DNA from 2 places in the Chryseobacterium sp. MEBOG06 genome. Region 2 is predicted to be linked to the other one. Evidence: riboswitches for the same ligand, from Rfam matches in the RefSeq annotation. Region 2 holds a riboswitch; the other holds the start of a gene.
What was found. A riboswitch is a leader RNA that binds a small molecule or an ion and turns the genes downstream of it on or off. The one in region 2 is predicted to bind cobalamin.
Positions count from the first base shown of each region.

Region 1 (16,838 bases), 150 kb from region 2:
AACCTTTGATTTTTTCCAACAGCAATATCGCATTTTTGTAATCTGTTTTTTTGATATAGGCTAAAGCAATCTCATAAGGGTAAGTATAATCTTCCGGATCTTTTATTTCACATTCTTTCAATATAACTATAGCTTCGTCATATTTTTCTTCATCAATTAATTTGACTGCATCATATACTTCTTTACACTTAAATGTAGTTTTTTGAGCATTAATGAACGAAAAAGCAGCTATCGCAGTGATAAGAAAGATTGTTCGTACCATGGAATTTCAGATATTAGTTTTCATGCAAAGATGCATTTTTATCTCTTAAATAAAAAGGGCGGTAAAGACCGCCCCAATTATCTGACAATATTTTTTATCCGTATACACAACCACATCCTGTTTCCCATTCCTGGCAAAAACGCATAGGCTCATTACAGCTGCTGCCGCCTCCGCCTCCAGGATTACTGCCGCCACCTCCGCCACCGGAAACTCTATAGCAAGTACCATTACTACAGTAGTATGAACCGGAGGTGGGAGGACAATAGCCGTCCATATCACAGAATGCATAGGCACTATCACCTCCACTAATTAATACAAGCTGACTTCTTTTTAATTTTTTCAAATTTTTCATAGTAAGTAATGTTTAATTTGTTGATTACTAATATATAAAAATATTAAAACACTTATAAGTGTTTTAGTTGAAAAAGAGTAATGAATTACTAGGAACCCTATTTACTTTATTCAGCCTGCATTTATACTATATATTATTTCTTATTGGAGTGGAAGTTCTGATAGTGTTTAATTATAACTGCAATAAAAATTTTTCACCATAATTAATCCATATCTAACGTCATGAAAAGAGCTATTTCTTCGGGATTTTCATATAACCTTGTATTCAGCCCTGTAATATTGAATCCCATTCTTCTGTAAAACTGAATAGCAGGGTAGTTGGTGTTTTGGGTTTCAAGTTCAATGACTCTGCTTTTTAATTTTCTGGCTTCTTTAATGGCGCCTTTAATCAGTTGGATTCCGATTCCCTGTCGTCTGTGTTTTTCGTCAACTAAAATATTTTCAATATAAAAACTGTTATTCCATGCTCTCTGTTCACAGATGATCCAGCCTGCCAGTTCTCCATTGATATAGGCACCAAAAGAATTTCCTTTTTCAACAATATGATTAAGTTCTTCAAGTTCATCTGAACCGGTTTCCCAGATTTTGCTATATGAAATCAATTTTTCTTTCAAAATAAATTCAAAAGACCCTGCCAGCTCAATAGACGAAACTGAATATATTCTGTCTGTGGTATAGCCATTATGCCCCCAGTTTACGCTGGGGTTATGCACTAGTTTTTCCAATGTTTTTATTTCCAAAATAGTCCCGCTTAATTATTTAATTTCTGTACAGATTTCTATAAGATAATGATCAGGATCTGTGATATAGGCGGTTTTTTGTCCCCACGGTTTTACTGTAATATCTTCATAAAGAACAGCCCCGTTTTGAATGGCCTTTTCGACCAGAGCCTCAACGTCATCTGTTACAAATCCCAGTTCTATTCCAAAAGGTTTGCTGCTTGTTTTTGAGGTTAAAAACCCCTTCTTTATATTGGAACCGGCCAGATCAATAGAAGCAAATGACAAACCTGTTTCTCCGGTAATCAGCTCTCCGTAATCTTTTTCAGAAGTAATGAACTTTATTTCTGCATTGAATGTGTTTTTATAAAAATTCATAGACTGCTCCACATTTTCAACGTATAGAATAACATATTTGAACTTGATCATAATATCAGATTTAGTAATGAGTACTGAATTAAAATTGTTTTATTTATTTAAAATATAAGCTTCATCCACCATCAGTTCTACATGAGGCCCGTTCAATGGATAATAAGTAAGACCTTCAAGATGTCCAAAATTTAGAAGCGGGTATTTTTCTGTAAGATATCTTATTTTACTTCCAAAAGAATTGATATGAACTTTTTGAATGGTATCTTTTCTCTGTCTGCCGTTGGAGAAAAAAAGCATCAGGTTACAATGGTTTTTAAAATCAAAATCGTGATAGTAAAATACATGAAGATTTTCTTCCCTGCAGATCTGTACCAAATCTTTAATGAAGTTTTTTTTATGATCTAAAGGCAGGTTACAGTCTATTCTTATAGAGTAATTTTCAGCATTACTTTTCTTAAATTCCGAACCTGTCATCTGAATAAACCGATGTTTTATATTTTCAAACGCTTCTCTTTCCGGAGACCAACTTTTAGTGGTTTGGATTTTGAAAGGAATACCGGAATCCAGTAATATTGCATTTTCATGAATCAGTAATTTTTCTATTTCAGTGGCGAGCTGGAAATGATAATCAAAAAGCTGACGGTCCGAAATGTTAATAATCAATTGATTTTCATTGATATTAAGAAGTATGAAGCTTTCTTTGAACTGTTTTTTCAGATCTTCCAGCTTTTGGATAAAATTGTTAATATGATCAACCTGTACTCTGGCTGCCAGATTTGCTTCATTATCGATATGACCTCCATATCCCTCAAAAAAATTAAAAAACTTGAAATGGTATAAATCTTCAGGAAACTTAAAATACCAGTATACTCCTAAAATCATGGTTGGTTGAGTTGATGAATTGGATAAATATCAAAATTAAATAAAATTTCACACTCCAAGACTTTCAAAACCCTTAAATTTGTCTTCAATAAAAATTTACTTGGATGCTTAGGAAAATTTCAATTGCGGCAGTTACTTTTTTGTCCGTAGTTACAATCAATGCACAGAAGAATAAAAATACCCAGCTGGAAAGACCGAAATTAGTGGTGGGTCTGGTCGTAGATCAGATGCGTTGGGATTATTTATACCGTTTTTATGGCAAATTCGGAAATGACGGTTTCAAAAGACTGTTGAATACAGGATATTCTTTAAATAATGTACATATTCCATATGTTCCTACTATTACAGCTTTGGGGCATACCTGTATCTATACAGGTTCTGTACCGGCAATTCATGGTATTGCAGGAAATGACTGGACAGATAAAGAAACAGGTAAAGGTGTATACTGTACGGCAGATGAAAGCGTTCAGCCTGTAGGAACCACCAATACAAAAATTGGCAGCCACTCTCCCAAAAACCTTTGGTCTACCACAGTAACGGATGAGCTGAGACTGGCAACCAACTTCCAGGGAAAGGTAATTGGTGTTTCTCTGAAAGACCGTGCCTCTATACTTCCGGCAGGACATACGCCAAACGGAGCTTTCTGGTTTGATGACAGTACAGGGAATTTTATTACAAGTACATGGTATATGAATGATCTTCCTCAATGGGTAAAATCATTCAATACACAGAACCTACCGGAAAAACTGGTAGCAAATGGCTGGAATACCTTACTCCCGATCAATCAGTATACAGAAAGTGCGCCTGACAATTCTCCATGGGAAGGATTACTGGGAAGTGCAAAGACCCCTACATTCCCTTACAGCAATCTGGCTAAAGATTATCAGGATAAAAAAGATAATATCCGCTATACTCCTTTCGGAAATACGCTGACACTGAAGCTGGCAGAAGCTTCTGTAGAGGGTGAAAAACTGGGTGGTGACAATATTACAGACTTCTTGGCAATTAACCTTGCTTCTACAGATTATGCCGGACACAAATTCGGGCCTAACTCTATTGAAGTGGAAGATGTTTATATCAGATTAGATCAGGATCTGGCAGAATTCTTTAATTATCTGGATTCAAAAGTTGGAAAAGGAGAGTATACTGTTTTCCTTTCTGCTGACCATGGTGGAGCACACTCTGTAGGATTCCTGAAAGAACATAAGATCCCGACAGGTTTCTTTGGAGAAGGAGCTCAGAAAGATCTTAACCAAAAACTGAAAGAGAAATTCGGAGCTGATAAATTAATCAATGCCATCGATAATTATCAGATCTATTTCGACAGAAAAGTATTGGCTGACAGTAAGCTTGAATTAGATGACGTAAGAAACTTCGCCGTTAAGGAGCTTGAAAAAGACCCTACTGTTTTATATGCCGTTTCTGTAGATAAAGTTCAGGAAGCAAGTATTCCGGAACCTATCAAACAAAGAATTATCAACGGAATCAACAGACAGAGAAGTGGTGATATTCAATTGATTTCTCATGACTCTATGCTTCCTCCATACTCTAAAACAGGAACTACACACAGTGTATGGAATTCTTATGATTCACATATTCCATTAATCTTTATGGGATGGGGAGTTAAGCAGGGAGAAAGTAATAAGGCCTATTATATGACCGATATTGCTCCTACTGTTTCTTCATTACTTAAAATTCAGTTTCCAAGCGGAAATGTTGGAAATCCAATCACAGAGGTTATTGGTAAATAATTGAACAAAATGATTCGATCATATAGAACTGCCTTCATTTGAAGGCAGTTTTTTATTTTACTTATAAAGGTTAATTTACGCTTTAGGAGTGTTGTTCATCAAATCATTAGTAGAGATGATCTTTCGAATGGCTGTTTTTGATATTGAGAACAGTCATTTTACTTTTGTTTATTTTAAAGAAGAATCTATGGGAAAAGAAGCCGTGGTTTGCAGATTGGTTTTTTGGCTAATAGATATAAAAAGTTATCTTTGCAAAAATTTTGGTTTCCAGTATATTGGAATGAAAAGGGAATCGGGTGAAAGCCCCGGACTGTCCCCGCAACTGTAAATCGCAACTAAAAGTTTCTGCAAGCAGCCACTGTATACAACGGGAAGGTGCAGAATGCGAAAGTCAGGAGACCTGCCAGAGTTATAACCAAAAAACATATTGCTTTCGGAGGAAAAGTAAAATAATATGGATATAAAAAGATCTTTAGCACTGCTTTTTTCATCTTATGGCTGTTTTCTTTTCGGACAAGAGAAAGCCATTGATACTATTTACATCTTCGACAACCAGATGAACAGGGTAAAACTCTTTCATCCGGTGAAAACCATTACAGCCGAAGATACAGAGAAAAATTCTACTAACCTTTCAGAACTGCTCAGGTTTCAATCTCAGGTTTATATTAAAGAAAATGGACGTGGGGCTGTTTCTTCACCTTCTTTCAGAGGAACTACTGCACAGCAGACCGCCTTTGTATGGAACGGAATTAATATCAATTCCAACTTTCTGGGACAAGGAGATATCACCAATATGCCTCTGTTCGGATATGATCAGATCGGAATAAAAGCTGGTGGCGGAAGTGTGGTATACGGAAGTGGAGCCATCGGAGGAAGTATTCACATGAACAATACTCTTGATTTTAATAAGGGATTTCATGGGGGACTATTTTCAGAGGTTGCCTCTTTCAATACGTTTAATAACTTTGTTAAAGGATCTTACAGCAATGACAGGTTCAGCTTTAAAGCTTCAGGAAATTACTCTGTAAGTGAAAATGATTATAAGGTAAGCGACCTTAATTATATCAACAGGAACGGAAATTATTACAATACTACATTTAATGCAGGAGCTTCCTACAAAATAACTGATGAGCATAAAGTTTCGTGGCAAAGCCAGTTTTTTGACTCTTCACAGCATTATCCTATCTATGAAGAAACCGCAACGAAAACGAAATATAAAACCCAGAGTGTAAGAAGCCTTATCGCATGGGACTGGAATAAAACAAAATTCAGCAACTCTTTCAAAGCTGCTTATACAGAAGAAAATTTTCAGTATTTTGGAGCTTTGGATCTGCCTAAATCAAGCGGTGGCACAGGGAAAAACTATATTTTGAAAAATGATTTCAATTATTTTCTGAATTCAAAGTGGAATATCAATCTTATTGGAGAATTTCAGGTCAATAAAGGAGAAGGTTATAAAAGTGGAATAGTAGATGTAAGCAGGAATGTAGGTTCTGTTTCCGCATTGCTAAGATATTTCGTAACAAAGGACCTGCGTTTTGAAGGTGGGTTTAAAAAGGATTTTGTAGAAGATATCAATTCTCCGGCTTTGTATTCTTTCTCAGGAAAATGGAATACTTCAAAATGGTATAATGTAGGGCTTAATTTATCCAAGAATTTCAGATATCCGTCATTTAATGATATCTATTATGAGCCGGGAGGGAATAAGGATCTGAGACCGGAAACCTCTGTTCAGGTAGATATGAACCACGAGTTTAAAGTGAAGAATTTTAAACTTACCGTTTCCCCTTATTATATGGGAGTGACCGATCTTATTGTATGGCTGCCTACAGCTCTTGGGTATTGGCAGGCTTTCAACGTTAATAAATCCGAATCATACGGATTGGAATCTCAATTGTCTTTTAATAAACAATTGGGGAATCATAAGATTGGGCTGAATGCCGGGTATTATTACACGAGATCAATTGATAAGGAAACCCATAAACAGATGCCTTACGTTCCTATACATAGAGGAACGGCAAATGTAGATTATGAGTATAGCTTCCTTAAATTCTTTGCACAGGGACTATTGAATGGGGGTACTTATATAACAGGTGATGAAGATAGAAAAGCCGCAATTGATTCTTATTTTATTTTAAACGCCGGCATTTCTGCGACGGTTTCCAAAAGATATACTTTAGGAGTTAAAGTGAATAATGTAACAAATACCTATTATAAAACAGTTTCTTTTTATCCTTTGCCTAAAAGAAATTACAGCGTTTATGCAGCAATAAATTTTTAAAAATTAAAATTAATATATTATGAGAATAACCAGAATTTTAACAGTGCTATTTGCATTTGTACTATTGTTTAACATTTCTTGTAGCAGTGACAATGAAAGTTTTGAAATTTCGCCAATCACGTATCAGGATGGGTATTTTATTTCTAATGAAGGAAATTATACTTCCTATGGAGCTAATGTAATGTTCCTTACAAGAGATTTAAGCCTGAAACAAGATAATATCTATGCTTATAATAACAACAATGAAATATTGGGGGATGTTCTTCAGGCGGTAGGTCTGAATGGAAATAGGGCTTACCTTGTGATGAACAATTCTAATAAAATTGTAGTGGTGGATCGTTATACTTTTAAGAAATTGGGTACAATCACAGATCAGATCAACAATCCAAGAGGTATTACCTTCGCGAATGGATTTATCTATGTAGCTAATACCAATTTCTCTACCAATGTTAACAGTGTAACGAAGTATAAAATTTCTGACCTGTCATTTGTAAAGAAAATCGACTTTACTGAAGTTGCAGATAAAATTGTAGAAGCAGGTGGAAATGTTTTTGTACAGAATGCTTCATCAGGGTATGGAAATAAGATTACTTATATTAATACAGCTACTGATAATAAGACTGAGATTACTATCCCAAATGGTCAGATTGGTAGAACAGTTTCCTATAACTCTGATGTGTATACGATTTCTTCAACTACAACAGATTCTTATATCTATAAGGTTTCAAGCACAGGAGTTCTGACTCCAGTTATTACATTAACGGGAATTCCAAACGCTACAAATCTTCAGATTGATAACGGGAAATTCTACTTCAGTTCTGCAAATAAAGTATATACTACAAGTGTAAGCACTCCTGCTGTTCCTAGTAGTCCGCTATTAACTGCAACAGATGGTGGCCCTTATTTAACTTTATACGGATTTACGGTTGTAGACGGAAGAATCTTTGCTTCAGATGTTAAGCAGTTCAAAGCAAATAGTGGAATGACGGTATACTCTGCAAATACAGGGGGTGTACTCAAAGTTATTGAAAATACTGGTGGTATAGGAGCTAATGGAACCTATGTAAATCCATAATAGGCCATAATAAAATACAGCATATGAAAATATAATTTTTTATTTTTTTTCATCATTTGTATTTTTTGTCCGGGCGGTTTCTCAGAAACCGCCCGGGTTTGTTTTAATAGTAGATACAAAAAAGCCCGGCGGGATGGAACATCCCGCCGGGCTCTTTATTTATTTGTCAATAAGATTATAGTGTTAATCCCAACTTTTCAGCCTCAGCAATTACAAACTTGGTAGCCTCTTCCTTTTCATTGGGAATCTCGCCTTCAAGAATAGCTTCTTTTACCTTTTCTTTTAAAATTCCAATCTCACGGCCTGGTTTAAGGTTAAACATTTCCATGATTTCCTCACCGGTAATAGGCGGTTGGAAGTTTCTTACCTGATCCTTTTCTTCTACCTCTTTTATTTTTACCGCTACATATTCAAAATTTCTTTTGAATTTATCCTGCTTTTTAGAATTTTTAGTGGTGATATCAGCCTTACATAAAGTAAAAAGATCTTCAAGATTTTCACCGGCATCAAATAAAAGCCTTCTTAATGCAGCATCTGAAGCATCGTCTGTAATCAAAGCGATAGGACGTGATGAAAGCTTTACCATTTTCTGAACATACTTCATATCACTTCCCAAAGGCAGTTTCAGCCTCTGAAACAAAGCTTTAACCATTTTCGAACCCAAAAATTCATGCCCATGAAAAGTCCAGCCTGTACCTTCCACAAACTTTTTCGTAGGAGCTTTTCCTATATCGTGAAGCAACGCCGACCAGCGCAGCCAAAGGTTGTCCGTATTCACAGAAATATTATCCACAACCTCAAGTGTATGGTAAAAATTATCTTTGTGAGTCTGACCTTCCACCTCTTCCACACCCTTCAGTTCAATAAGTTCAGGAATGATAAGTTTTAGCAGGCCTGTTTGCTCCATTAAGCTTAATCCTACGGAAGGCTTTTCTGATAACATGATTTTATTGAATTCCACCATGATTCTTTCCATAGAAACAATCTTGATTCTCTCAGCTTCCTGTTGTATTGCCCGCAAAGAATTCTCTTCTACCGTAAAATTTAAAGTAGAAGCAAAACGTACTGCTCTCATCATCCTTAACGGATCATCAGAGTAGGTTTGAGCTGGCTCTAAAGGCGTTCGTAAAATTCCCTTTTCAAGGTCGTCAATCCCATTGAATGGATCGATAAGTTCACCAAAATTATCCTTATTTAAAGAAATAGCCATCGCGTTGATGGTAAAATCTCTTCTCTTTTGGTCATCCTCCAGACTTCCACCTTCTACTTCAGGTTTTCTGCTGTCTTCTGTATAGCTTTCTTTTCTTGCACCCACAAACTCCAGTTCAAGTTCTTTGTACTTGATCATCGCAGTTCCGTAGGTTTTAAAAACAGAAACCTTTAATTTTGGATCAATATCCTGAGCAACATTCTGGGCAAGCTCAATACCGCTTTGTTCCGTTACAAAGTCTATATCCGTAGAAGCCTTTCTTTTCATCAGAAGGTCACGAACATATCCACCCACAATATAGACAGACTGGTTGTTTCTTTCTGCCGCTTCAGAAATAATTTTAAAAAGTTTTAAATTCTTATTTTGGTTAAGATTAATTTTCATCGTTAATAATAGTGTCAATTTCTACCAATGGATCTCATTAATCATAATGAGCATACATTTTACTAATTTTTCCTTCTTCATTAAAAAGCATGACCTCTACGGCATGCTTGTCCATAATCTACTTATAAAATAATGCTACAGAATCTACTCCCGCTGTTGAACGGATCAAATCGAAATGGAGATCCGGGAATTTTTCCAATGCCGTTCTCCAGTATTCACGAACTGCTTTTTTGCCTTTTAAAGAGCTTTCTTTACCTCCGGTAGCCAGGACTATCATTGGAGTTGTAATCTCAATATCTTCAGAATAATGGGATAGGATATCCTCTAAATCATGAGAGTTCCAGGCATCTACCCATAGCTTAGCAAATTCTTGATGATTCATAGCCTATATTTTATGAGTTGAGTTTGCAAAGATAGAATTAAAAAAAAGAAATCCTGCCGATGCTTACCGCCAAGACTCTAAAAAATAAACTGATCAGTAAAGGTTTTTACTCTCTAAGAACTTTTATCCTGTTGTCACTCCATATTTTGATCACCGAAGAACCTGAATATTCAGATACTTTTTCTCTATCTTCTTCCACGGCATAATCCACAAGACTGATCATCTCTTCAGAAATATCAGAAAATTTCAAAGGGCTTTTCTCACCACTGAAGTTGGCAGAAGTAGAAACCAATGGCTTATTCAGTTTTGAAATCAGTTTCTTGCAAAAATCATTCTTTACAAGGCGAATACCGATACTCCCGTCTTCCGCAAGAAGCTCTTTAGGTAAGCCTCTAGGGTTTTCATAAACTATAGTCACAGGTTTTTCACTAAGATCAATGATTTCCCAAGCCATTTCCGGAACATCCACAAGATCCTGGAGTCTTTTTTCTGACTCTACAAGGATGATCATAGATTTATTTTTTTCACGTTTCTTAATGTCAAAAATTTTATTGACCGCCTCTATATTAGTAGCATCACAGCCAATTCCCCAGATGGTATCTGTAGGGTAAAGAATAGTTCCGCCAGACTTTAATATTTCGATAATGTTTTCCATAATTTTACCTGAATTCAAACCAGTCTATAAAGGTAGAGAATCTGTGAAATTTGGGCAAAAAAATAAGATATAAATATGATCGGTTTTATAAGTTTCGGCTAAAACCAATGAAGGGGAATTTATTTTTAAATGAGCATTAGGCTATTCCTATTAATGGGTATTGCGAATATTATTCAATAGGAATGTTGCGGTTTTATCCAATTCAACAAAAAATAAAAAAGAAATTTCGGCTTTAGCTAAAACTTATATTTTAAAATGATATTTTTCAATAAACTCTTTATATTCATCGGTATAACTTTTTTTCTGATGATGTTTTTCCTGATTTTTAATATAATTCCTTACAGAGTCTACGATTGATTCAGAAACTGAAACTGCAAAATACTCATCCTGCCAGGCAAACTTTTCTTTTGTGAGATGGTTTTTATTAATTCAATAAGAAGATTCACCTTTTAATAATTGTACAGTTTTTTCAATATTCTGATTGGCTCCAAGAGAAATTAAACAGTGGCAATGATCCGAATATCCATTAATCATATCTAAAAAGATTCCTTTCTCTGTAGCGTATTCTTTAATATGTTTCCAGACCTTTATTCTTACATCGAAGGTGTTAAGAATTGGAGTTCGGTTTCTTGTTGAAAAAACAAGATGGATATAAATTTTAATAAATGACATTTGCGTTGTTTTTATCAAATATAATATTTTAAAATTATGTTTGGGCTGAAGCCAATGGAGGGTTTGCTTATATGAAAAACGGGCTAAAGCCCGTTCCTATTGATGTTTTTATTGTGAATGTGTTAATTGATTAAAGTAATTATGGTATGCTTGTGAAATTTAATATAATTTAAACTACATTTTGATATGGATGTAATTTTCATGCTTAAAATAGTAATATCATATTTATTAAAATCGATATAAGCTGTTAAATATTATATGCTTAATAATAATACCATACATTATCAAATTCAACAGAAATGGGCTTTAGCCCATTTAAAAACTAAGAAAAAAATCCTCTGGCTTTAGCCAAAACTTTACATCCATCCTAATTTCAATAAATACCTTTCCTCAATGATATTAAGATGATGATAATTATGACCTACAATGAGTTTTCCTATGGTTTCTACCGATATTTCGTGGCCATTGGCCATACCTGTATTATGTAAGGCAGAAGGTTGAAGAGTTTCCAGCAGGATTTGAGACGATCTTCTTACAAGTTTGTATTCTTCCAATAGTGATTCTAAAGATCTTTTATCCGCAAAAGATTTTTCAGCATATTCATTTTCATCAAAACCGGGAAGATTATTTTGATCTCCTCTGGCAAAAGCTAATATTCTATACTGAAATACTCTTTCCGTATCTGATAGATGCAGCAGTACTCCTTTCAATGTCCATTTTCCTTTCGCATAGGCAAATGTAGATTGTTCTTCTGTAAGATTAGAAAAAATTCCTATGGTTTTATCTGCTGATTTTTTTAACTCTCCTAACAAGTTATCAGAAGGAATAAGGTCTAAATATCTCTGAATATATTTTTGAAAATCTGTCATTTTTTTATAGTATAAGTTGTGAATAATGTTTTGTAATATGAGGTCTTAAGATACGAGTTACAAGGTACAAGATAAACAGTAATCATAAATACATTATACAATATATATATATTATGAATTGTTCCACTCGTAGAAATTGACAGAGTCGTAAAGTTTAAATCCGCAGGATGGGTATAACTGATTTCCAATGTCGTTACCTTTCCCTGTTTCCAGTAAAATTCCACAGGCTTTTGAAAATCTGCATAATTCTTTAGACTCCTCGACAAGTTTTTTTGAGTAACCTTTTCCTCTGTGATTAGGATTAACGTATAGATCATTCAGCAGCCAGTAGCGCTGCATTCTTGTAGATGAGAATATGGGGTATAATTGTACAAAACCTGTCAGTATTCTGTTTTCTTCTGATACAAAAATTTCAGAGTCTTTATTGTCAAGTCTTTCTCTTAGAAAATTTTTAGCTGCAGAAATATCAGATTCTTTATGATAAAAGACTCTGTATTGATCAAATAGTTCTGCCAGTTGAGGTAAATCTGAGATAACTGCTTTTCTTGTGTTTTTCATATTGGGTGGTGATAATAAAATGAGAAGGATGATTCATCCTTCTCATTTCAGTTTATTGTATATTAAGAAAAAGCTTTTTCCAGATCTGCTATAAGATCCTCAGCATCTTCAATACCTACGCTTAAACGAACCAGGTCATCCGTGATTCCCAGTTCAGCACGTTTTTCAGCGGGAATAGACGCGTGAGTCATTAATGCAGGGTGATTAGCTAAAGATTCAACCCCTCCTAAAGATTCAGCAAGTGTGAATACCCTTACCTTCTCTAGGAATTTGATTGCATCTTCTTTCTTTCCGGATTTGAAAGTGAATGAAACCATTCCTCCTGACTCCCTCATCTGAGATTTTGCCAGCTCATATTGAGGATGAGATTCCAGTCCTGGATAGATTACCTTATCTACAGCAGGGTGAGTCTCAAGATATTTTGCTACCGCAAGACCATTGTCAGAATGTCTCTGCATTCTTAAGGCTAGTGTTTTGATCCCTCTTAATACAAGATAAGAATCGTGTGGTCCTAAAATACCACCACTGGCAAACTGAATGAAGTGAAGTTTTTCTCCCAATTCAGCATCTTTAGCAATAAGTGCTCCTGCAATAACATCAGAGTGCCCACCAAGATATTTGGTAGCAGAGTGCATTACAATATCAGCACCCAAATCAATGGGTCTTTGAATATAAGGAGTAGCAAAAGTGTTATCTACCGCTACTAAAATATCTTTTCCTTTAGCAATTTCTACAACTGCTTTGATGTCTACCAGCTTCATCAACGGATTGGTAGGAGTTTCTACCCAGATAAGCTTTGTTTTATCAGTGATAACATCTGCAATTTTAGAAACATCATCAAAATTTACGAAAGTAAACTTTAACTGATATTTTTCAAAAAGTCTGGTAAACATTCTATAGGTGCCTCCATAAAGATCATCCACTGCAACTACTTCATCACCTGGGTTTAACAATTTCAAAACACAGTCGATTGCTGCAAGACCTGAACCGAAAGCCAATCCTCTAGCTCCATTTTCAATACTTGCTAAAGAATCTTCCAATGCCTGTCTTGTAGGGTTGGCTGCTCTTGAATATTCATATCCGGAATGTACTCCCGGGCTTTTCTGTGCAAACGTAGAAGTTAAAAATACAGGAACATTTACAGAACCTGTTGCAGACTCATGATGCTGCCCTCCGTGAATTACTTTTGTATTAAAATTCATAATTTTTTGCTTTAGGCTTTGAGCATTAAACAATAGGATATATTGCTTAAGCTGATTGTTTTTATTAAAATTTGCTCTATAGCTGAATACAAAAAGCTTACCGCTTACTGCCTGCAGCTCGTTGTATATTGTGTATTTTTACTTAATGGCAGACTTTACAGCAAACTCCTCAGCAATTTCTTCCAGCCACTGTGCTACATCCTCCTCTCCGGTAGCTCTCTGGTAAGTATTTCCTAAAGAAACTAAAATCTGGTGGATAAACATCTTCATTTGATCTACAGGCATTTCTTTCGTCCAAAGGTCAATTCTTAAAGCTTCCATTGTTTTTTCGTCCCATACTGAGATCATTGTTGCTTTAGTTTCCTCCTTTTCAATACCTCCATCCTGAGCATTCCATGTGATGCTTTCCGGGATATGGTTTTCATCAAGCTCTACATCTATCGTAATCTGAGTCTTTCTCATTTTTTCTATTTTTTCTAAATTCTAAAATTTTCTATTATTTAAGTTTCGGCTTATAACCGGACTGATTAAAAATGGTTGTAGCATCCATTTTCAGGAAATCAGTAAGTTTTGTTTCAGGTTTTTCCTTAAGATAGGACTTACAGACCTGCCATCCTGTAAAAATTCCGATTTGTGGCGAAGATTCATTATCAATCTCAGTATAAAATTTTGAGAACGGACCCGGTGAGATAAAACGTTCACCCAATCTCGGATCATCTCCGAAAATAAGATTGCTTTCCACAAAATAGTTCCAGATATTGGCTTCATTACTGGTTGCCCATTCATACTGCTTCTTGGTATAGTTCATTTTCAGGTAATCCGGGACATCCGGAAGAAAAGCATCCTGAAGAATCATTACTTTTCCATTCAGAATGATCTGGTCAATAAATTTCTGATGATCTGAAGATTCTGTAACAATATTTTCAGCGAAAAGTTGTGATACCTTTGGAACAATGTTCTGAGGGTTCATGGATTTTTGAAAATACTGCTCAAGTCCTTTATAGTGCGTATTTCCATCTCCCATAAAGCCGGTAATATCAATGAACAGAAGATTTCCTTTCTGATCATAAAAGATAGGATCCTGAACCATTTGCAATGCAGATGAAAACAGGTATACTTTAGGGCTTTTGAATTGTGGGAAATAATACTTAATATGCGAAAATAAATTTTGAAGCTCCTTCTGAAGTTTTGCCTGATCTATTTTCCCAATAGCTTCCTTGTAGATTTTTACCTCTTCGGCATCTGTTCTTCTCTTTCCAAAATCGGCATCAGAAACACTTCCCTGAAACCACGGGAACTTTGCCTTAAACTGATCCAACGGAACACCGGTATTGTAGAATTCTTTGGAAATATCTGTCATCTCAATCTTTCCGGCAGTATCTTTTACCTCTACTTTCCATTGGTTTTGAGACTCTTTTTTGCAGGAATTAAGTCCGGCAGCTAAAATAGAAGAAAGCGCTATATATCTAAAAATCTTCATTATTTTTACATGGAATTTAAGTTTACAAAAATAAGGATTAAATAAACAATTCATGATGAAAATTAAAATATTTACAGCCCTCAGCTTTATTTTGGGACTTCCTTTTTTCCATGGACAAAAACTTGAATTTAAAGACAAAAATTTTGAAAAAGCAGTACTGGAAAACTTTGACGAAAACAAGAATGGAACACTCGAAATACTGGAAGCAGAGAGGGTTTTCAACTTGTTCTTGGTTCAGAAAGGGATTAGATCCATTGATGATCTGCATTTTTTTAAGAATATAAAAATGGTCATTATAGATGATAATGCTATTCCTGAAATTACACTGAATAATTTTGACAAGCTGGAATTATTTTCCTGTACAGGATGCACAATATCTTCATTCAAAGCCGAAAATCTGAAAAGCCTTACCTCATTATATCTTGATAATAACCTTTTGGAGGGGATTTCACTGAAAGGGACACCAAAAATTGAGCAATTAACATTATCTTTAAATCAATTAAAAACAATTGATGTTACTTCACTTAAAAATTTAAGAAAGCTGAACGTAGAACATAACAAGCTTCAGAAAATAGATGTTTCTGGCAGTCAAAGCTTGCAAACTTTGAATGTAACCGGAAATAAAATGAAGGAAACGGATGTAAAAAAAGGTACAAAAACCGATATTACTATTTTTGTTACCAGACAATAAAACTAATCCTATGAAAATAGAAACTAAAAGACTTATTTTGAGAAAGCTGGAAGATGCTGATTTTGAGCGTATGTTTATGATGGATTCTGATCCTGAAGTGATGAAATATATTGGAGTTCCTCCATTGACGGATAGTAATGAGTCAAAAAAAGTCATCAGGATGATTCAGAAGCAGTACGAAGAAAATGGAGTAGGAAGACTGGCTGTTGTAGAAAAAGAGACAGCAGTGGTAGTGGGATGGAGCGGATTAAAATTATTAACTAAAGAAGTTAATGGCTATCAAAATGTTTTGGAACTGGCATACCGCTTCTTACCTGAAGCCTGGGGCAAAGGATATGCCGTAGAATCAGGAATTGCCTCCCTTGATTATGGTTTTAAAGAATTGGGTGCAGATGCCATTTATGCTTATGCACATTCTGAACATGATGCTTCCAATCATATTTTAAGAAAGTTAGGATTTGAAAAAACAAGCGAATTTAAAGAACCGGATGGAATCTGCTTCTGGTATGAACTGAAGCGTGAAAAATATGCAAAGTAAATGATAACAATAAGACAGGAAGAAGAAAAAGACCACAAAGAGGTCTTTGAATTGACAGAAGGGGCATTCAGAGAGATGGAACATAGTGATCATCAGGAACAGTTTCTTGTTGAAAAGCTAAGAAAATCTGATGCTTTTATTCCGGAGCTCTCTTTGGTTGCTGAAGATGAAAACGGCAGCATTGCAGGGCATATCCTGTTTACAAAAATAAAAATTGTAAATGATAAGGAATCCTTTGAATCTCTGGCATTAGCTCCTGTTTCGGTAAAACCTGAATTTCAGAATCAGGGAATTGGTGGACTGCCTATTCGTGAAGGTCATCGTATTGCTAGGGCATTATGATATCAATCAGTCATCCTTATCGGACATGAAAAATATTATCCTAGGTTTGGTTACGAAAAAACCAGTAATTTTGGGATTTCTTTTCCGTTTGAAATTCCCGAAGAAAATGGAATGGCTATAGAGATGGTAAATGACGGATTAAAAAATAAAAAAGGGATGGTA
Region 1 is NZ_CP084580.1:3,926,946-3,943,783, reverse strand. It holds gene LF887_RS18050 (tetratricopeptide repeat protein) at 1-262, opposite strand, end outside; gene LF887_RS18045 (hypothetical protein) at 357-614, opposite strand; gene LF887_RS18040 (GNAT family N-acetyltransferase) at 817-1,338, opposite strand; gene LF887_RS18035 (VOC family protein) at 1,369-1,761, opposite strand; gene LF887_RS18030 (hypothetical protein) at 1,801-2,586, opposite strand; gene pafA (alkaline phosphatase PafA) at 2,691-4,337, shown strand; cobalamin riboswitch at 4,582-4,760, shown strand; gene LF887_RS18020 (TonB-dependent receptor plug domain-containing protein) at 4,792-6,618, shown strand; gene LF887_RS18015 (YncE family protein) at 6,638-7,693, shown strand; gene LF887_RS18010 (CCA tRNA nucleotidyltransferase) at 7,869-9,287, opposite strand; gene LF887_RS18005 (nuclear transport factor 2 family protein) at 9,406-9,669, opposite strand; gene LF887_RS18000 (L-threonylcarbamoyladenylate synthase) at 9,776-10,324, opposite strand; partial or broken gene tnpA (IS200/IS605 family transposase) at 10,568-10,996, opposite strand; gene LF887_RS17990 (DinB family protein) at 11,353-11,865, opposite strand; gene LF887_RS17985 (GNAT family N-acetyltransferase) at 11,977-12,423, opposite strand; gene LF887_RS17980 (cystathionine gamma-synthase) at 12,486-13,658, opposite strand; gene gldC (gliding motility protein GldC) at 13,764-14,087, opposite strand; gene LF887_RS17970 (gliding motility protein GldB) at 14,122-15,105, opposite strand; gene LF887_RS17965 (leucine-rich repeat domain-containing protein) at 15,158-15,796, shown strand; gene LF887_RS17960 (GNAT family N-acetyltransferase) at 15,807-16,334, shown strand; gene LF887_RS24335 (GNAT family N-acetyltransferase) at 16,335-16,676, shown strand.
Region 1: it holds a riboswitch for cobalamin, as region 2 does, so the genes downstream of both, LF887_RS18020 (TonB-dependent receptor plug domain-containing protein) here and LF887_RS17340 (acyl-CoA thioesterase) in region 2, are expected to answer to the same signal.

Region 2 (16,838 bases):
ATTCATCAAAACTATGTTTCAAAACAGATTTTAACGCTTCAGACATAATCCCTTTTTTATGATAATCCGGTAACAGTTCGTAACCTATCTCTGCTGTTTTCCTGTCCTCTGAGAATTTCCACAGACCAATCGTTCCAATAAGATTTCTTTGATCTTTAAAGGAGATTCCCAGAAAAATCATTTGTTTATTTAAAGTCTCTTTTTTAATGTGTAAAATAAACTCCAGCGCATCATAATTATTTTGGGGCGAGTTTCTTTTTACAAACTTGTTGATGTACGCATTGCTCCTTATTTTCAAAATATCGTCAATGTGATTTTCATCAATTTCTTTTAAAACTAATCGTTCTGTTTCCAGTTTCATCTGATAATTTTTATAGTCCCTGTAATCAATCCACCATTCCCTTCTTTTTTCTTTTTCTAAATTAATAAGTAAAGTCTATGATTTTACAGAAGAGTTTTTTATTACAGAATTGTTGCTGTTCTATTACTTTTATTGTTCTTATTTACTATTTCTTTTCCGGGAGCATCATTTTGCCGGCTGGGATCAAAGATTATTTTGCTCTTCACCCCTAAAGTTTTAAAGTGGGCGCTCTTATTTTCCAGTACCAGGGTTTTTGACCTTACATAGCCTTTTAAGGACAGGAAAGTAAGAATAATTGATCTTTGTTTCACGGATATCGTTTGTAAATCGCTCAAATATACGTAATAATCAAAATTCTCACTAAATTTGCAGTGTGTATATAGATAAAGAAGATTTAGACGAATTAGAGTTTCCGCAATTGCTCGCGGAAATATCCCCATTTGCGTATTCTCCCAAAACAAGAGAAAAAATTCTTCAACTTCGTCCGATGGAAATAGACGAGGCAGAACTTTCCTTAAAAAAAACATCAGAATATCTGTCGAGTTTTGAAAGTTCAAATGCAATTCCGTTTGATGAATATGAAGATATTGAAAGTGAGCTGAAACTGATGCTGATTGAGAATTACCGTCTGGAAAATATTGCTTTCATCAAAATAAAAACCATCACGGAACAGATCGGAAGGTTACAAAAATTCTTTCCTACCATGCCGGAAACTTTCCCCACCTTACTGGAAGACGTTTCTGTACTGGAATTCAGAAAAGAGATCATTGATAAGGTAGATAAAGTTTTCAATCGTTTTGGTGAAGTAAAAAATGAAGCTTCTCCGGTCTTAAAAGGATTACGGACAGAGATCCAGCTTGCTAAAAAAGCAATTCAGGAAAACTTCAACCGTGCGCTTACCATGTATGGACAAAGTGACTTTTTGGATGATATACGGGAATCCATCATTGATGACCAAAGGGTTCTGGCTGTAAAATCAGGATTTAAGAAAAGAGTTCCCGGAAGAACGTTAGGAATTTCAAAAACAGGTTCCATTACTTACATCCAACCGGATAGTGTTGTAAAGCATTACTTCAAACTACGGGAAAATGAAGAGGAAGAGAAAAAAGAAATTGACAGAGTTCTCCGAAAACTGACTACAGAACTGGCAGAGTTTCAACCTCAGCTCTGGAGATATCAGATGTATATTTTTGATCTTGACCTTACAAGAGCCAAAGCTAAATTTGCAGATTCAGTGAATGGGATTCTTCCAAAAATAAACCGTCATAAGACATTAAGACTGAAGGATGCTTATCATCCGTTACTGTGGTTAAGAAATAAAGTAGAGAACAAAACGATTCACCCGCAGAGTCTTGCATTAACGGAACATAATAGAATTATCTGTATTTCCGGGCCGAATGCCGGTGGAAAATCCATTACTTTAAAGACTGTGGGGCTACTGCAGCTAATGATTCAAAGTGGAATTCTGGTACCTGTTCATCCAAAATCTGAGATGTTTTTCTTTGAAAAGATGATGACGGATATTGGCGATAATCAATCCATAGAAAACCACCTTTCTACTTATTCTTCAAGGCTGAAGAAAATGTCAGGAATTATCCGTGAGGCAGATGCCAATACGCTTTTGCTTATTGATGAGTTTGGGACAGGTTCTGATCCGGAACTGGGGGGTGCTTTGGCAGAAAGCTTCATGGAGTTTTTCTATGACAAAAAGAGTTTTGCTATTATTACCACTCACTACACCAATATTAAACTGGTTATAGAACAGCTTCCGAATGCTCAGAATGCAGCAATGCTTTTTAATGAAGAAACATTGGAGCCAATGTACAAACTGGAAGTGGGTCAGGCAGGAAGTTCATTCACCTTTGAAGTTGCGGAAAAGAATAAAATTCCGAGATTCATCATTCATTCTGCTAAGAAAAAAGTAGAACACGACATTGTTAATCTGGACAAAACCATTGTAAAGCTGCAACAGGAAAAGTTCGAAGTTGAAAAACTGAAATCTGATCTTGCAGAAAGAAAAGAATCTGTAGAAGACAAACGTGATAATCTTCAGAAGCTGAATGATCAGCTTCAGCAGAAGTTATTCAATTTTCAGAAACTGTATGAGGAGGAGCACCGTAAACTTCAGTTTGGAAACAAAATTGAAGCCTTCATTGAAAGCTATACAAAAGGAAAATCCAGAAAGGATGTAGTGAAAGACTTTGTAAAGCTTTTAGAGCAGGAAAAGTTTAGAAAACTGGATAGTGATAAGGATGAAACGAAACGCCTTCAGGTAGTAAAAAGAAAGATTACCCAACAGCTGAAGAAGGAGGAAGTCATTGAGAAGATTGCTGAAACGAATGAAAAACTGGAAGAACAGCGCAAAAGCGACCGTGCTGTCTGGATGAAAATTGGCCAGCGTGTCCGTATTACAGGAAGTACCAGTGTGGGAACTATTGAAAAAATCTCCCGAAACAAGGTAATTGTTAATTACGGAACTTTCAAAACAACGATTGATGCTGATGAACTTGAAAGAATTTAATTAGTTTTTAGAATGAATTAATCTAAAAACTAACTTTAAGCGAATAATACAGAGAGGGTACTTTAATGTACTCTCTCTTTTTTATAGGGTTATGTAATATTTTTTCTAATTTTAACCGTCAGCTGATAAAAAGTATTAGAAAAAAGTATCTGTATCCTATGGTCTTTTCCGTGGTAGGGCTGGCTTCCTTTTTATCTTTTTACCGGACTTTCCAGTCAAAAATGGAAGGAATGGGAAATAATAAAATCGAAATGGGTTTCGGAAGCGGAGTTTCAATCAGCTATGGCTTTGCAAGTGCATTTTATATTACAGGGATCTTCTTCCTGATCATCTTACTTTTCTATGGAATATTTTCTTATTTCCTTAAAAATGATATCGAAACAGTCTATGAACCTTGCCGACATCGTACAGAATCTTAGAATTCCTTCTATACTACACATAAATACAGGCTGCCACATTTTTGAGACCGCCTATATTATTTTATCCTCATACATTCATAAATAGATCTTGTACTTGGGCTATAAAATATTTTAGAGTTACTTCTTAATAAATTTAAAGCGTGTTATATTTTCTTTATCTTTTAACTGGATAAAATAAACTCCTTGGGGCAAACGCTGAAGTTTTACTTTATGATCTGAAGTTTTCCCTTCTCCTGCTTTTTGTCCTACAGCATTATAAATTTCAAAATCGGCTGCTTCCGAAATTCCAGAGACATTTAAAATGTCAGATGCCGGATTTGGATAAATTTCAGGTTTAGCAGATTGTCCAGGTTCTTTTACTGCGAGAAAAGGATCTAAAAAATCTACACCGTAATCTTCCACTTCTCCATAGGTAAATGTTCCACAGGCACCAGTTGGGAATGTCTGGCTGGAAATAACACGCATCGTTACACCGCATCCGCCAATAAGAGCGCTTGGTATGGTAGGATACCCTGGGATAGGGAATGTAGATACCACCGGTATTGCGGAACTGACATTAGCATTCATTACTTTTTCCACAGCTTCAAAGACTCCATTTCCATTAATATCAATCCATGCATTTACCGTTATAGGGCCAGCGGTGCCGGTCCACGTATTGGTTACCGAAAGTTTATTTGCCGGACTTCCTGCAAAGAACTTGACTCTACGGCCTGGATCTGTTCTGTAATCTGTGTAATTAGAAGGTCCTGAATTGCTGATCATTGGATTTGTCACTCCTGTAGAAGTTACCGTAACGTTGGAAATATGCATTATATTGGAGTCTGTAGATGCAGAAATGCAATAATTCAGAGAGGTGTAAAAAATTACTGAAGTTGAAATATCCCCCGAAGCAACATCTATAATCTGCACTTCATAAGCTGTACAAGGCTGAAGGTCTGTAAATGTATACCCATTTGTATTAAATACTGATATACTGCTCCATAGATTAGGACCAACTGGCCTAAACCTCACTGCAAAGCTTGTAGCCCCTGCAATCGGATCCCACATTACCGTTGCTGAAGTAGTAGAAATGTTAGAAACAACAACATTTATAGGAATTGTAAATGCTTTTTTAGTAACCGATGTTGCTGTAGAATTTTTAGATTGATACAATGAAAAAGCTCCCAATAATAGGAAGGAGCAAAAAAGTAGTTTTTTGGTCATAGTTATTAGTTTTAAAATCAGAATGAAAATTAATATAAAATTCAATAACTGTGTCATATTTTAACCACAAATTATTATATTTTTAAAAATGTAGAACTTACAGGCATTACGGCAATATAATTATCTGTCGAAAAGTATTTAATTTATATATTTGAAGGATCAAAAAATTTTCATGATGACTTTCATAAACAAAGCATTTTATCTGTCCGCTTTTAGTATTTTTTCTCTAGCCTTCGTTAAAGGTCAGAATAAAGTTCCTTTCGGCGTTGTAAAAGCTGAAGAAGGATACGCCAACGTAAGGGTGCATAAAGACAATTACAGAAAAATTGTAGATAAAATACGTATGCGCAAAGGGGATGTGTTTGTTTATGTAAAACCTGCTCCAGGAGAAACCGAATGGATCTGGATCAAATATCCTGAAAAACAGGATGATGACAAGCCATTTGTACGTTATGAAACGTTGGATAAAGAAGGAATGGTAAATAAGGAACGTATTGCTTACATTGATCAGCTTCCGGCTTATACTCCCTCTAAATCTAAAAACGGAAGATCCCTTATCTTCACGGACAATTCTGATCCGAAAATCCCTACCGCTCAAAGAAGTAAAGTAGTCATTGATGTTTATCCTTCCAATGCTGGTTACCGTAAAAAGGAAAAAGATGCAGATGGGAAACTCCTTACCATAGATAAAGTAAAGCCATGGGGAATTGGGAATGATCTCCCTGAAGGAATGACGGAGATAAAGTCTATCAGAGTACAGCAACCCGGAAGAGGCTCTGTTTTTGTAAGAGAAGCTATCAAAAATATGTTCCAGCCCACAATGGATTTTGATAATGTAGGAGTAACTTCTCTTGACACTGACAATATTTTCCTTTATATGATCAATGGTACAGGAGAAAACAGATATACAACCCTTTGGACCATTAAGAAGGGAAGAGTAATCAGTCAGATTATTTATCATAATCCGGAATAAATTCATTATTTTTGCACCCGAAAAAGTGTAATACTTATTCATCATAGAAACTGGTTTTGCCTAACCGCAAATTAAAAGGGAACCGTGTGAAAATCACGGACTGTCGCGCAACTGTAAGTAACTGTAATCTTTATCAAAGATCCACTGTGCGGGGCATGGGAAGGAGATAAAAGATGTTACAAGTCAGGAGACCTGCCTATTTCTTAAACAAAAAACTTTCGCGATATGAAGTTTTATTGATCTGATGGATTGTTTCGGGAATTTCCAAGGGTTCCTGTCATTATTCTGTTGTTTTGATACGATTTCATTTCGCTTTAATTAATAATGAAATATGACGACAGAAGAAAGAATTGAAACATCCGAAACCAGAATCTTTAAAGCGGTTTTCCCAAACACAACCAATCATTATGATACCCTTTTCGGAGGTACTGCCATGCAGTTGATGGATGAAGTAGCTTTTATCACAGCAACACGTTTTGCAAGAAAAAGAGTGGTAACGGTAAGCAGTGACAAGATCGATTTTAAGAAACCTATCCCGGCAGGAACTATTGTAGAGCTGATCGGAAGAGTTTCCTATGTTGGAAAAACGAGTATGAAGGTAAATGTTGAGATCTACACAGAACAGATGTATTCTTATGAAAGAGAAAAAGCAATCGTTGGTGATTTTACATTTGTAGCAATTGACGAATTCAAAAAACCAATTCAGATTCTATAATTCATAAAAAAGTTTCGGGCGGCCTTTGGCCGCCCGAAACTTTTTTACCTTACAATATCATCACCAAAAAATTCAGTGAATTCGTTTGTTTTTTTACTTAATTTAGCCAACCCAGGAAAAAAATAAAAAAATGTTTTTCTGCTACTAAAAACGAAGAACCTTATTCAATGAAAAAACTTATCTTAATCATCGCCCTTATCCTTTCTGTTTCCATAGCAGCACAAAAAAATGTCAAAATTGAACTTCCGGAAAGTTACGAATTGGGAAATATTATTTTAGCACTTACAGAATATGGCCAAACAGATCCTTATGATGTTCAGAAGATTCCTCCGTATTATGATGAGATCATGACTTATTTTAAGCCCGTAAAAGATCACCCGTTGTTACAAAAAGTAAATTACTCGCGAAGTGATTGGAAGAAATTTCTGGGTTTCCGAACTGATTTTTATGCTTTTTCATTTGACGAAAAAGGAATACTCAAAAGAGACTATCCTTTCAATTCATTTGGACCAAAAGAAGTAGATGAAAATATTGAATTAATAAATGATTTTGTAAAAAAGTCGAATTACAGGGCTTTTTTTAAAGACCATCAACAGTTTTACAATACCTTAATCAACAATTATAAAGAGTATTATTACATCAATGATACCTATGCTTTTTTGGACAAAATTGTCGGCAAAGTAACCGCTGAAAATACCAAAAACTATGTCATAGCAATCTCTCCTTTAGTAGGTGGACAAAATTGTCATAGAGATATCAATAGTTCATTAACCGTTGATTTTCCTGATATCGGAGAAGATCTTATCCGTGGAAATTTAAAAAATAACATTGCACGAAGAATTCTTGATAATCATACTGTATTTTCAGAAATTGATCATGGCTATGTTAACCCTATCTCAGATCAATATTCAAAGGAAATAACAGCGGCCTTCAACTTGAACAATTGGGATAAAAAATCAGGATATCCTGGTATAAGCTCATTCAATGAATATATGACATGGGCTGTTTACGACTTATTTATCAGAGAAAAATTCCCGAAAGAAAAAACTGACAGTCTCTCTACGATCTATCACAAAGTCAATATCCGACGTGGGTTTATTGCTCAGAATTTATTTTCTGAGAAAGTGATAGAGCTTTATAAAAAAAATAAGAGTCTGGAAAAATTATATACTCCATTGTTACAGTGGACAAAGAAAATAGGACCAAAAATCTCCCAGCCTTCTGTTTTAGATGCCAACAACAGCGACTTTGAAAAAGCGGATCTAAACAATATGGTTTTACGATTCACAGAGCCTATGAAAAAAACATCTACCCTCCAGTTGAGATTATTCGAATACATAGATAAAAAACAAACCAGCAATACTATTATTGTCGTTAAAAATCCGGTTTGGTCTAAAGATGGGAAAGAAGTAAAGTTTAAACTTGATACTTCTTATAAGAATTTCGAACTGAGATTTTATGTATACAACAGTATGTCCGGATTTTATTCCCAAAAAGGGATTTTATTAAATCCTGACAATTTCTTATTACTGACTCAATAAAAATTCCACAGATCATCTGTAAAAAGACACTGCTCAGCCAATGAACAGTGTCTTTTCCTTTTTTAAATTATTTCAATACCTTTTCAGTTTCCAGATTTTGGTTCAGCAATAATTCAAAAGCCTCTCCCATTTCATCTGATGCTCTGGTGATCGCATTTTCAAGCATATTTCTGATCTGCTTTTCTGTAACACCCGCTTCTGTCCAGCTTTTTCCTGAAGTATATGAATTTAAGATAAATGGCATAATTCTGTCGATAGCACATGCAAAAATGGCATCGGGAGTTTTTTCCTCTTCAAACTCAAGCCATAGATTAAAGAAGTCTGTACGCAAAGGCTCATCCAGAATTCCGAAGATATTTTGTGCGGAAATCTTTTCTCTATCAAACTTACCCACCATCCCTGCTTCATCAAAAAGGAACGTATCACCTGCTTCAATCTCCACAAGATCATGAATAGAAAGCATTCTTATCACTCTCAGCAGATCAATGTCTTCACGGTTTTTTGCATATGGATAAAGGATCTGTGCCAAAATAACAATCTGCCAGGAGTGTTCCGCCGTATTCTCTCTCCGGGAGTCATCTGCATTATAATTTCTTCTCTGTACATTCTTCAAAGCATCCACTGCCAGGATAAAATCGATCTCTTTCTGTATCTTCATCTTACTTTTCTTTATTATATTCATCTGAAGGATATACCTTCGTTTTGGTAATCCATTTATTTTTTACTTTTTCACTGGTGGTAACTTTTATTTGGCCTTCTTCTGTCATATCTTCTTCTCTTTCCAATACTTTATCTAATCCTTTATTGGGAATCACCGCAAATTCTGTGACAAAAATCCTGCAGCAGCCTGATTTCCCTGTAGCAATTAGCCGTTTGCGTTTAGCATCCGTTTCAAACAGGCCCAGATAACCAGATCCAAGTTCAGTAAGTTCTTTACTCTTTACAAAACCCATTTTGGTAATGTTGAATACGTATACATCATAAGAAGCTCCGCTATAGTTACCCATGCTCCCATTTCTTACTGCTATATCTTCGGTACCGTCAAAATTAAAATCTTCCATAATTACCGGACTTTGATCAGTGCTTAGCTGAATCATTTTTCCAGGAACCGCTTTTTGATCAGGATTTAAATCGAAAATGAGATCATCGGAAACAAACGTCTGAATTTTGCTGTTTTTGTTATCGAAGAGTTCTACAGTTCCTCTGTCTTTACACCGATCATCAACACAATTCTCCATATGGATAATCGCATTATAATTCTTTGATACATTTTTTACTTCAAATTGATATTGACCGAAACATAAGGGCCCCAATAGAAGAAAAGCAGATAAATTTCTGTAATGATTCAAAATTTTCATGATAATAGTTACTGTGAATTAAGGTGTTTAAAAAAAATCTTAACAAAAATACGAATCATAACACCGATCTCAAAATCTCTTTTCATTCCAATGTATAATACAGTTTCACACCATACTATTTTTTGAAACCGTTACCTGCTATCCATTATTACTTTTCATTCCATCGTTATTAATACTGCTACCCTGTTGTGAGTGACTGTTGCTTTTGGAATCAATAAAACAAATAACAGACCGCAAAAATTAACAGTGATTAGACTATATAGGCTTACTAAAACCTAAGATAAAATTTAAAATTCTCATAAAAGTTCTCATTTAGTGACATTTAAGAAAAACTAACTTGAAAATTATAACACTGTTTTTCAAATGGTTAAATATATTATTTTCAAAATTTCACTACTTTGTATTGCATAATACCATTTTATTTATATATCTTTGTAATGTAAAATTAGAATAGGCTCAACTAGCTAGGAGCATTTTTCTGAAAATATAACTAATTAACAAAACTTATTAAAGATGAATACTGAAAATACCAAAGCGCAAATGCGAAAAGGAATTCTGGAATTCTGTATTCTAAGTCTCATCAATAATCGCGAAATGTATGTTTCTGATCTTATTGACGAGCTGAAAAAAGGAAAACTGGATGTAGTGGAAGGGACCCTCTACCCTCTTCTTACAAGACTTAAAAACGGGGAGTTTCTCTCTTACAGATGGGAAGAGTCTACTGGGGGACCACCCAGAAAATATTATCAGATTACAGAAAAAGGAAAACTTTTCCTGGATGAACTTCAGAATACATGGAATGAACTGACAGCCTCAGTGAACCAAATCACCCAACAAAATTAAAAAACAAAGCTATGAACAAGACACTCTCAATAGGACTCGCAGGTTTTTCTTTTACCATAGAAGAACACGCATATATAAAGCTTAGCGATTACCTTAATGCTCTGAGAAGCTCACTGGATGCTTCGGAAGCGGATGAGGTAATGCATGACATAGAAATAAGAATGGTGGAGATCTTCAGAGATTCACTGGGAAAACGTGAAGTGATCAATGATACCGATGTAGAAAAGGTAATTGCTCAGATCGGAAGCCCGGAAAAAATAGAAGAACAGGAAGAGGCTTATTTTTCTGAAAAAACAACACCTAAAAACAATACCACAGGAAGCAATTATACAGACAAAAAGCAATTATTCCGTGATCCTGAAAAACAAAAGATTGCAGGGGTATGCGCAGGTTTAGCTCAGTATGTAGGAATGGATATTACTGCCATGAGAGCTATCTGGCTAGGAGTTTTTGTCTTAGGAATTTTTACAGCGGCTATTTCTTCTTCATTAATAGGACTGCTTTATATCATCCTTTGGATTGTACTTCCAAAAGCTGAAACAGCAGCAGATTTCCTGAAAATGCAGGGAAAGCCTATGAACTTCGATAATCTTAAAAATGAGTCCAACAAACTGGTTCAGTTTGCTAATGAATCTACTCAGAGAGTCGGAGAAATCTACAACGAAAACAAGCCTTATATCAATAATGCAGGAAGCGGGATCTGGAATGTATTAAAATATATTGTAGGGGTATTACTGGTACTGATGGCAGTAGGAAGTATCATCGGAATTTTCGTCATCTTCGGATTGTTTGGAACTGGTGCTGATTTCCCTGGAGCTAACAAAATAGAATTCTATATGGGGGAAAACGGACTTGATAAAGTTTTAGTAGCTATAATGATTCTAGGAAGTTTAATTCCGGCTATTATCTTCAGTTTATTAAGTATCAAAATCTTTTCTCCAAAAACAAAACTAAGAAATATCGGCTGGGTATTAGGAGGAATCTTCCTTTTATTACTTGGGTTGGGAGCTTATTTTGGAGTAAGTATGGCCAAGAAAAATATGATCTACCAAGGTAATAAAGAAGATACTGAAAACATCGCAATCAATACAACATCAGATACGCTTTATGTAGACATCAAGCAGGTGAATATTCCTCAGAATTTCAAAGCTTATGATGATGACATCTACTCTGATAAGAAAACTGTATTTGAAGAAGATTATATCTCTGTAGATGTAACAAGAAAGCCAGATATCAAAACACCTTATCTGATTATCAAAAAAGAGGGAGAGGGATACAATGTGCCGGTGCAGGTAACAGTTCCTGTAGAAATAATAGGAAATAAGGTAATGCTTCCCAACTTCATTAAATATCCTTATGAACAAAGATTCAGAAATTACAGAGTGGATTACGAACTTGTAGTTCCTCAGAGAACAATAGTAATTCCTGTGAAGAAAGATCATATCAGCTTTGATGGAGATCTGAATGGAGACGGTATTAATGACAATGATCAGGACGAATCTGAGAACCACAACGGTATCAGAATTGAAAAAAATAAGATCACGGTGAACGGTTCAAGCATTGAATATAATTCTGATGATAAAGACAGCATCATCATCAATGGTAAAAAAGTTCCAAATAACCAGGCAAAGAAAGTAATTGATTCTGTAGCGTCCAACATCAAGAAAATAAACAAAGATGTGGACATCAAAATCAAAGACGGGAAAAACGAAATTTCCATACAAACTAAATAATTAACTTCAGAGAGTGGTAGAAGGTGTGAATGGATGGCAACCGTTTGAAATTCACACCCTTCTTCTCTCAGAAAAGTGAAAAAAAAACAATATTTAGTTCTCCATGTAAAAAAAAAGTTTTAATTTCGTAAAGCTAAATTATAATAACCAATTAACAAAAAACACAGCCTTATCATGATACAATTTGCAATGGAATTCGTAATGAAAATCGTAGATTTAATTAACGGTTTGTTTTAAGAGCGATAATATTTCAATATATTTGTAAAGTATAACCAAAATATGGTTATACTTTTTTGTTTTTAATCCAAGAATCTATGAAAAAGCTTATAGGCAAACTGATGTTAAAATTATTAGGCTGGAAAGTCGTTCTACAGGGCGATGTAAACAACCTGGACAGGTGCATCCTTGTGGTGGCACCCCATACCCACAACATGGAATACATTTTAGGAAACTTTGCCTACTGGTCCTTGAACAAACCATTGAAAATAATTATCAAAGATGCCCATACCAAAGCGTGGTATGGCAGTATTGTAAGAGGTCTTGGAGGAATTGGTATCGACAGAACTCAGAAAAATGATCTTGTGAATTTTGTAGCCAATCGGTTTTCAAAAGAAAATTTCAGCCTTGTGATTACCCCTGAGGGAACAAGAAGCTGGGTTCCGAAATGGAGAAAGGGTTTCTATCACATGGCTTTAGCAGCTAAAGTTCCTATCGTACTGGCAGCAGGTGATTTTAAAAGAAACACTGTTTATCTGGGGTATACTATTCCATATGAAAGAATAGCATCCGTCCCTTTTTCTGAAATTATGCAGGAAATTCAGGATTACTATATAAAAAATGATATTGTCCCTAAGGTTCCTGCCAACTGGAATCCTAATATTATGGGAACAGGAGAGGAAAAAATTTAGAAACAAATTACTTTCCCATTTTCATTTATCTATTATTACTCACCATTTATCTATTATAAAAATGAAAGGTCAGACAAAAGAAGAAATATTAACATTTATCAATAACTGGGGTGGCGAAACCCTTGCGAAAACCCTTGAGATCAAATTCATTGATATTGATCTCGAAAATGAGACCCTAACAGCTGTTATGCCAGTGCTTCCTAGAACGCATCAGCCTTTTGGGATTATGCACGGAGGAGCCAGTTGCGTGTTGGCAGAAACTTTAGGATCAAGCCTGTCTAATATTTTTATAGATGGAGATAAATATTACGGGGTTGGCACCAATATCAACTCCAATCATCTGAGAAGTAAAAAAGACGGAGAAGTAACAGCCACTGCCCGATTTATCAGAAAAGGAAAAACGATGCACGTGTCTGAGATTGAAATTCGTGATGAAAAAGGAACTTTGATCAATCATACGACAATGACCAATGCTATTATTCACAGATAAAGCGGTATCATTTCCATAAACATAGAAAGCTCAACTTAAAATTGAGCTTTTTTTATACACTTATAGCAACATCGCCAGATTTTTATCTCAAAAAAGACTGTTTTAATTTTGACATTTTTAAGACTAATAATACCTTTGCAGAAAGGAAAATCAACTTCGGAATTTCCTATATTATTTCCGGGCGACGATTTTCAAAATCCATTCATAACTAATGATTTATTTCAAACTTCCTTTCGACGAGAGATTGCAGTCTGTAGATGAGAAAAACGATAATACCGCTGTTAACTTTCATTCTTATAACGGTGATTCTCAGATAAGCTTCAACGGAGATATTATTGAAATCGACCCGTTTGAATTCAATACAACTTCTATTACAAATGAATCACTAATCAGTAATACAACCAGTACCGAAGCAGAAACCAAGGAAGAATATGGTCATACACTGCAACAGGTAATTGCAGTAATTAAAGAAAACAACTTACCCAAACTGGTTTACTCGAGAAGGAAGATTGTTACAGATTTTACAGTGATTGATTATAAGGAGAGTTTCAATAATCTATGCCAATCTTACCCCAATGCTTTCAGATATCTGTTCAATGATGGTGAAAACGCATGGATGGGGGCTTTTTCTGAGGTTCTTGGAAAGTTTAATAAAGAAACTCATGAATTTGAAACCATGGCATTAGCGGGAACTCTTCCTGTCTCTGAAGCATGGTCTGAAAAAGAAATTGAAGAACAGAAACCGGTTACTGCTTATATTCAGAATATTCTTAAAAATTATTCCGAACACGTTCAGCAATCAGAAACTTATGATCATATTTCCGGAAATATTAAGCATTTACGGACCGATTTTAAAACCAATATAAATCCGGAAGATCTGGATCAGCTTATCAGGGACCTGCACCCTACTCCGGCAGTGTGTGGTATTCCCAAAGATTTTTGCAATGCGAATATCCGGAAGTATGAGAAATACTCGCGTGAATTCTATGCAGGCTACAGTAAGATCGAAACCCAAGAAAGCATTCAGTATTTTGTAAATCTGCGATGTGCCAGACTTTATAAAAATGCAGTACATATCTTTGTTGGTGGTGGAATTACCGCACAAAGCAACCCTGAAAAAGAATGGATAGAAACAGAACTTAAGTCTGAAGCAATATTGAAAAACCTGGTAATTTCTTAATCTTCAAGAAAGTATTTAATTACTTATTTCAGGTTAAATACAAAGGACTAAAAAGCTTTTTCATTCAGAAATTCTGAAGTTTAACAGCAATATCTGTTCATAAAAAAATGCCTCTTCCGGATGAAAGAGGCATTTTTTATATTTTTTAATATTTTACTTTATTTTTTTAGCTCCAATTCTGCTCCATGTATCCATAACGAAAAGCACAAGAAGACCAATCGCAGCGGCTGATGCTGAAAACACAAATCTCAAATTGTCTTCATCACCTAAAATATCTGTTTGCCAATTGATAGCATAAAGATTGATTGCCATGAAAACGATAAATACTACTAGAAATACCTTATAAAACTTCTGCATGATATTTAAAAATTAATATAATTCTGCACCAATTGAGCAAAATTTGCGGTGAATAATTTAATTGAAATCGCCAAAAGGATAATACCAAAAACTTTCTGAAGAATCATTAGTGTAGCATCTCCTATTTTTCGTTCTAACCACTTCGCTGATTTCAGCACCAAATATACGAAAATTGTATTAAGTATGATTCCACAAATAATATTAATATCATGAAATTCAGCTCTAAGAGATAAGGCGGTTGTTAACGTTCCAGCTCCCGCAACCAGTGGAAATGCGATGGGAACGATAGATGCAGCCTTTGCTTCGGTTGTTTTATTGATTTCAATTCCTAGAATCATTTCCAGCGCTATGATAAAAATCACAAAAGCTCCGGCAATGGCAAACGAATTTACATCTACTCCAATCAGCTTTAGAATCTTATTTCCTACAAACAGGAAAACAATCATAATTGCTCCGGCGGTAATGGAAGCTCTTCCGGCTTCTATTTTTCCGAACTTCTGCTGAAGGCTTACTATAATAGGAACTGAGCCAATAATATCGATTACGGCAAAAAGAACCATGAAGCTGGTAACAATCTCTTTAATAGAGAAACCATCAAAAATTTCCATCTCTTTGTAATTAAAAATTTCGCAAAAATATGAAAATAAACTGATTATTTGCTAATTTGTGAATATAAATTAACAATAGTTTTCAAAAGTTCCTCAAGACCCTCCTGAGATTTCACAGGAGCATATTTCTCCATTTGAATTTTCTGCTGCATTGTACTGTAGTCTTCTGCAACGGAAGAACCTTTGTATTTTTCAAGAAAAGTCTTAAACTCTCCAGCAGAGCCATGGAAATACTGATTTCTAACTTCCTGGTCCAGCTCATCCAACGTCACAAAAAACTTTTCATACTCTTCATTATCTTTAAGGTTTTCAAGATAACCAAAATAATCGTTAATATCCGTTTTCATCAATTCTCTTATCTCCTGTTCAGTTTCAGCCACTGATCCTAAGGGTTTTGAAGGTACGGTTTCCCTAACTAATGTACGTTTTTTTTGCCAAGTTTTAAATAATAAATAAGCAACAAATAAACCTAAAAGAATCGCAATATTAGTCAATAAAATATTCCAGTGGAACTTGCTTTTTTCTTTTACTTTTAAGGAAGTTGTTTTTAAAACAGGTGTATTTACGGTCTCCAGAAGATTATTGGTATATTCATTTACCTTTTCTACTGTAGAGCGGGCTTCCAGTATCTGATCATGGGAAAAAGCATTTACATCCAGTGTTTTCTGACCTAGATCTACATATTCTCTGTTCTCAGGATCAAAGAAAGCAAACTGTTCCGTTTTTATGGATATGGCTCCGGATTTATTTGGAATTACCACATAATTGGCAAGAATTTCACCTTTCATTCCTGTAGTTCCCGGGGTAACTTTAGAAGAAATCTTTGGAGCATAAACTTCATAGTCCGGTGATGCCAGTATCTTTGGAAGTACCATATCCGGCAGATTACCTTCTCCGGATACTTTTACGATTACATTTATAGGCTTTTTGGCCTCAGGTTTTTCTTTGGAAGCACTATAAACGTTTACATTGAAGTTTCCTACCGCATTTTTAAAACATTCAGGAGCTCCTTCCGGAAGTTTTCTAACGATAAGTTTTACTTTATTGGAAACAATTTTATTTTTACTTGAATAAGAATTTACAGATGCTGAAACAGCGGGAACCTCCACATATCCTGCTTCATTTGGAAATACCATAAATACAGCAAGCACCTGGGAAGGCATATTTGCATACCCGGAAGGATCTATTTCAGATTTATGAAAACTGACCGCATGTACATTGATATTATCCTGCTGAGGAAGACGGATATCCTTTACCTTTCTAAGGTTATCCATATTTCTGGAATAGACTTTCAAAACAGCAAAAGTAGGCTGATCCTGATAAACATCCCTGTCCTCAATTTCCATATTCAGATATACATCATTGGAAACATTACTGGCTAAAGATTTTTTATCGACAATATCTTTAACATTAACCTCAAAAGGTTCAGTTTTATAGATTTTATTATTGATCGTTACCAGTACAGATCCTATCTTTATTTTACCTTTTTTCTTAGGCTCAAGGGCTATTCTGGATACTTTTTGGGTAACTAATAAATTAGTGGCAGGATCAATTACAGTATTTGTAACAGAGCCGCTGCCTATGATATTGAATTTTGAAAGATCCGGAAGCTGGAATTTGGTCTGCTG
Region 2 is NZ_CP084580.1:3,778,226-3,795,063, forward strand. It holds gene LF887_RS17310 (GNAT family N-acetyltransferase) at 1-361, opposite strand, end outside; gene LF887_RS17315 (hypothetical protein) at 463-672, opposite strand; gene LF887_RS17320 (endonuclease MutS2) at 735-2,882, shown strand; gene LF887_RS17325 (hypothetical protein) at 3,113-3,301, shown strand; gene LF887_RS17330 (GEVED domain-containing protein) at 3,419-4,504, opposite strand; gene LF887_RS17335 (hypothetical protein) at 4,677-5,477, shown strand; cobalamin riboswitch at 5,512-5,692, shown strand; gene LF887_RS17340 (acyl-CoA thioesterase) at 5,809-6,192, shown strand; gene LF887_RS17345 (DUF4932 domain-containing protein) at 6,360-7,733, shown strand; gene LF887_RS17350 (HD domain-containing protein) at 7,801-8,391, opposite strand; gene LF887_RS17355 (XAC2610-related protein) at 8,393-9,091, opposite strand; gene LF887_RS17360 (PadR family transcriptional regulator) at 9,605-9,934, shown strand; gene LF887_RS17365 (PspC domain-containing protein) at 9,946-11,667, shown strand; gene LF887_RS17370 (1-acyl-sn-glycerol-3-phosphate acyltransferase) at 11,982-12,575, shown strand; gene LF887_RS17375 (PaaI family thioesterase) at 12,637-13,065, shown strand; gene LF887_RS17380 (chorismate-binding protein) at 13,277-14,245, shown strand; gene LF887_RS17385 (hypothetical protein) at 14,399-14,602, opposite strand; gene LF887_RS17390 (MarC family protein) at 14,608-15,210, opposite strand; gene LF887_RS17395 (BatD family protein) at 15,255-16,838, opposite strand, start outside.